Regions from separate parts of the Nocardiopsis sp. CNS-639 genome, predicted to be linked through region 1. Evidence: predicted binding sites of a transcription regulator. Region 1 holds the regulator's gene; the other holds the start of a gene.

Region 1 (2,456 bases):
GTACCTCGGCCAGGCCGCGGCCGCGGATCTCCTCCTCGACCTGCTGGCCGAGCTTGGCCAGGGCGTCCTCGGAGACGGGGCGGCCCTGGCAGGCCCGGCGCACCCCGGCGATGATCTTGGTCCTGCTGAAGGGCTCGGTGACCCCCGAGCGCTTGGCCACCATCAGCAGGACGGTCTCCTGGGTGGTGAACCTGCGCTCGCAGACAGGGCAGGACCGGCGGCGTCGGATGGCCGCGCCGTCGTCGGTGGACCTGCTGTCGATCACCCGGGTGTCCGGATGGCGGCAGAACGGACAGTGCACCCTGGTTCACCTGCTTCTCTCACCGAACGACAACGCTTAGGTACCACTAAACCACAACTTCTGGGCAATCGCCCCTGTCGCCACACCAGATGTTGTGGTCGAACCTAGACTTCTTCCTGACCCGCCGCAACCCTGGCACGGGCGTGTCACGGACACGGCCGAACGGCCGCGCGGCATCGCGGTCCGCGGCGGCGGGATGGGCGGGGAGGTCGGCGCGGGCGGATCGCTGCGGGGGCGGCCCGGCACCGCGCTCAAGGATAGCGTCGCCGCCCGGAGCCCCCGCGCCCCGGCGGCGGGCGTCGGAATCCCGGCGTCGCGGGGATTTCGGTCGAGCCTGCGCTCCGGGATAAGACCCCCGCGCCTGGCCGGAACCGCTGTCACGGACACGCGTTCGCGCATTCCGGGGACAACAGCGCGTGAACGCGTGTACACACGTAAGTGCAGGCCGGAAATTGTCCGCGAATACGCGCGACGGCAATTGTCCCCAGCCTCGAACGCTTGTTTGATATCACCGTGTGCAACGACTAAAGTTGACCTTGATTTCACACCGGTTTCGCCATCACGTGGACCCCCAGGTCGGCACGGTCGCGGACCGGGGGTGGCCAGTCACACAAGCAGGCCCTGACCGAACCGAATGCCGAGGAGGCCCGGCCGTGCCGGAGGAGAATCCCGGAACCGCAGACACCGCCACCGTTCTCGCACCAACGGAGAACACGGGCGGGTCCACGCCCGAAGCCCCCAAACTCACCGCGCGCCAGCAGAGCGTGCTGAACTGCATCCAGCGCTATGTCCGGGAGCGGGGTTTCCCCCCGTCGATAAGGGAAATCGGGGAAGCGGTCGGCCTGTCCAGCCCGTCCAGCGTGGCGCACCAGCTCAAGGTCCTCCAGCGCAAGGGTTACCTGCACCGCGACCAGAACCGGCCGCGCGCGGTGGAGCTGCGCACGCCCGGTCGCGCCTCGGGGCGGACCCTGGTGCCCGAGGACATCGACCTCTCGCGCGCCGCCGCCGTGCCGCTGGTCGGCCGGATCGCCGCCGGTGGTCCGATCCTGGCCGAGGAGTCGGTGGAGGACGTGCTCGCCCTGCCGCGTCAGCTGGTGGGCGAGGGGCGCCTGTTCATGCTCACCGTGGTCGGCGACTCGATGACCGACGCCGCCATCACCGACGGTGACATGGTGGTGGTGCGCCAGCAGCAGGACGCCAACAACGGCGACATCGTGGCGGCGCTGCTCGACGAGGAGGCGACCGTCAAGGTGCTGCGCCGCGAGGAGGGCGGCCACGTGTGGCTGATGCCGCGCAACGAGGCCTACGAGCCGATCAACGGCGACGACGCCACCATCCTCGGCAAGGTGGTCGCGGTCATGCGCCGTGTCTGAGGTCCCCGCGTACCCGCGTCTCCGGTCCCTCTCCCCTCGGAGGGATCGGGGGCGCTTCCCCCTGTGGACGACGCGGGGCCGGCCGGCACGGGCCGCTAGGCTGAGGAGGTGTTCACACGTGCCTCCTCCCCCGCCGTCCGCTGGCGCACCGCACTGCTCGGTGCGGCGAGCGCCGTCCTGTTGACCGCCTCCTGCGCCCCCGCCGACGACGGGGCCGCCGAGGCGCCGGGGGTCGGCGGCGTCGAGCGCGAGGTGGCCTTCGAGGGCGGCGGGCACGAGGTGTCCGGCACCTTCCGGATGCCCCAGGACGTCTCCGGCACCGTTCCGGGCGCGCTCATCATCTCCGGCAGCGGTCCCACCGACCGCGACGGCAACAGCTCCGTGCGCCCCAACGCCAACACCAACCAGAACCTGTCCCGGGTGCTCGCCGAGGTGGGGGTGGCCTCGCTGCGCTACGACAAGTACGGCAGCGGTCCGGACTTCGAGACGCCGGACCCCGGCGGCGAGGTCGTGCCGGTGGACCCGGTGATCTTCGACGAGCAGGTCGCGGCCGCCTACGAGGAGCTCGTCTCCCAGCCCGAGGTGGACCCCGAACGGGTGGTCGTCGTCGGGCACAGCGAGGGCGCCCTGTACGCGCTGCGCGCCCACGATCTCATCGGCGCGGAGCACCCCTCCCCCGCGCTCGTGCTGGCCGCGCCTCCCGGTACGCGCTACCTCGACCTGATCGACCGCCAGCTCACCGAGCAGGCGCGTGCCGTCGAGGCCTCGGGCCAGGTGGAGGA
Region 2 (2,456 bases), on a different contig from region 1:
GGCCCACGAGGTGCTGATCGTGCGCTCCACCTCGGCCTCCTGCGGCTCCTCCTGGCCGGTCAGCCGGGCCAGGAGCTGCTTGGAGGTGGGCCGGTTGGCCGGGTTCTTGTCCAGCGCCGCGTTGACCAGGTCGAACAGGTCCGGGTCCAGGCCGTCCAGGCGCGGCGGTGCCGAGGAGATGTTGTGCAGGACGGCGGGCACCGTGGCGGCGTCGAAGGGGGCGGTGCCGGTACCGGCGAAGGCCACCAGGCAGCCCCACGCGAAGATGTCGGCGGCCGCGGTGGCCCGCTCGCCCAGGATCAGCTCCGGAGCCATGTACGAGGGGGTGCCCATGAGCTGGCTGGAGCGGGTGACCGCGTCCGCCGCCTCGTCCAGGGCGCGGGCGATGCCGAAGTCGATGACCTTCGGGCCGACCGGGGAGAGCAGTACGTTCGCGGGTTTGAGGTCGCGGTGGACCACGCCGGAGCCGTGGATGGCGGTGAGTGCCGCGGCCACGCCCATGGCCAGGCCCTCCAGGGTGCCGCCCGTCATCGAGCCGTCCGCGCGGACCGCCTCGTCCAGGTTCGGGCCCGGCACGTACTCGGAGACGATGAAGAGGGGATCGCCCTCCAGGCGGGCGTCGATCACCCCCGCGGTGGAGAAGCGGGCCACACGGCGCGCGGACTCGACCTCGCGGGCGAAGCGCAGCCGGAAGGACTCGTCGTCAGCCAGGTCGGGGTGGATGAGTTTGACTGCGACGGGTCGGTCGGAGGCGTCCCTGGCGAGGTAGACGGTGCCCATACCGCCCCGGCCGAGACGGCTCACGATGCGGTAACCGTCGAGTTCGCGCGGGTCCCCCGCGCGCAGGGGTTTGCCGCTCTGGTGCCCGTTCGACGTCACAGTTGGGGGTCCTCATATGAATCGTGGAGTTCGCGCTCACAGCGTACCGATGCCGTCACGCTGGTGCGCTCTGGACTGACTGCCCCTCGGCTTCCACGGACGCGGGGCCCGGACCCGGGGGCGGGGTGTTCGAAAGGGGCGCGCGGACGCGCCGTGTCAGTCGTGGGGATGCCCCTCGCGCCGAAACGGTTCCCCGGAGGCACCGGTTTTCGCTAGGATTAGAACACACGTTCGAACACCTGGCCGCGTCTTCCCCACGGATGGGTGTCCCGGTGGCGTGTGCCGGGACTGACAGGAGGCGGATGATGCTGAGGGGAAGTGTCGTGGGACGGTACTACGGGGCGGAGGTGACCGTCGTCGAGGACGAGGGGCGCCCGGCCCGGTTCGTGTGGAACGGCAGGGTGTACGGAGTGCGCAGGATCCTCGAACACTGGGTCACGCTGCGCATGGACTGGACACCGGCGCGTGAGTCCCAGGCGCCCGAACGCAGGCACTGGCGGGTGGAGGCGGGCACGGCCCAGTCCCAGGGGGTGTACGAACTGCGCCACGACACGGCCACCGGAAGGTGGCTGCTCTCCCGTGTGTGGGGGTAGGGAGCGCTCGGGGGGCGGCCCCCGGGCCGATCGCCGTTCCCCCCACCGGACCCCGGCTGACGCCCCGCGCCCGCCCGCCTTCCTCCGCGCCGAGCCCCGGTGGCGCCGCGCACGCGGTACCCGTTCGGGCGGTGTCCGTTCGTGCGGCAGCCGCTGGGCACGTCCGGCGCGGCCCCGTACGCTCCGCGACCGCGACGCGGCCCCGTCCGCCTGTCCCGTGCGCTCCGCGACCGCGGGCCGGGGGCGTGCGGCCCCGGCCGCGTGCCCGGTACGACCGGTGTGACCGGGGCGCTGCCCGATGCGGCTGGGGAGCACGGTGCGGACGGGGCGCGCCGGTCAGCCCAGGTCGCCGGGGAGCAGGCTGTACACCGCCAGGTCGGCACGGCCCTCGTGCAGCGGCATCGCGCTGCGTTCGACGCCCTCCAGGCTGAACCCCGACCGCTCCGCGACCCGGCGCGACCCGGTGTTGCCGGTGGCGGCCTTGATCTCCACCCGCTGGAAGCCCTGGTCCAGCGCCCACCGGGAGACGGCCACGGCGGCCTCCGTCGCGTACCCTCGGCCGCGGCCCCACGGCGAGACCCAGTACCCGACCTCGGTGTTCATCGAGGCCCACACGACACGCACCAGGCCCACCGAGCCCACGAGCCGCTTGGACTCCCGCTCGACCATGGCCCACTGCTGTCCCTCACCGCAGGTACGCAGGGCGGGGGCCACCTCACAGCACCACCTCTCGGCCTCCTCCCGGGTGTAGGGCACCCCGGGAAGGGGGAGGGGGAGCCAGCGTTGGAGTTCGGCGTCGGTGCAGGACGCGTGTACGTCGTCGACGTCGCCCTCGACGAACGGGCGCAGCCGCAGGCGCTCGGTCTCCAGGATCACTGACGGCAGTATCGGTCTGTCTTGTGCGATGGTCACGCCTCTCCCCTCGGGTCGGAGTGCGCTCACGATACGCGCAGAGTCCGAGTGCGGCACCCGGGTTTCTCCACG

Evidence for each region. The regulator LexA, encoded in region 1, represses DNA repair genes until DNA is damaged. The targets are predictions, from matches to a motif close to TCGAACANNTGTTCGA.
Region 2: the regulator LexA is predicted to act here: its motif matches at 1,099-1,114, upstream of G011_RS0126305 (DUF6504 family protein).

Annotation. Positions count from the first base shown of each region.
Region 1 is NZ_KB906864.1:84,622-87,077, reverse strand. Features, by position in the region: gene nrdR (transcriptional regulator NrdR) at 1-301, opposite strand, end outside; gene lexA (transcriptional repressor LexA) at 955-1,674, shown strand; gene G011_RS0117615 (S9 family peptidase) at 1,783-2,456, shown strand, end outside.
Region 2 is NZ_KB906879.1:49,476-51,931, reverse strand. Features, by position in the region: gene G011_RS30285 (serine/threonine-protein kinase) at 1-879, opposite strand, end outside; gene G011_RS0126305 (DUF6504 family protein) at 1,182-1,472, shown strand; gene G011_RS0126300 (GNAT family N-acetyltransferase) at 1,809-2,384, opposite strand.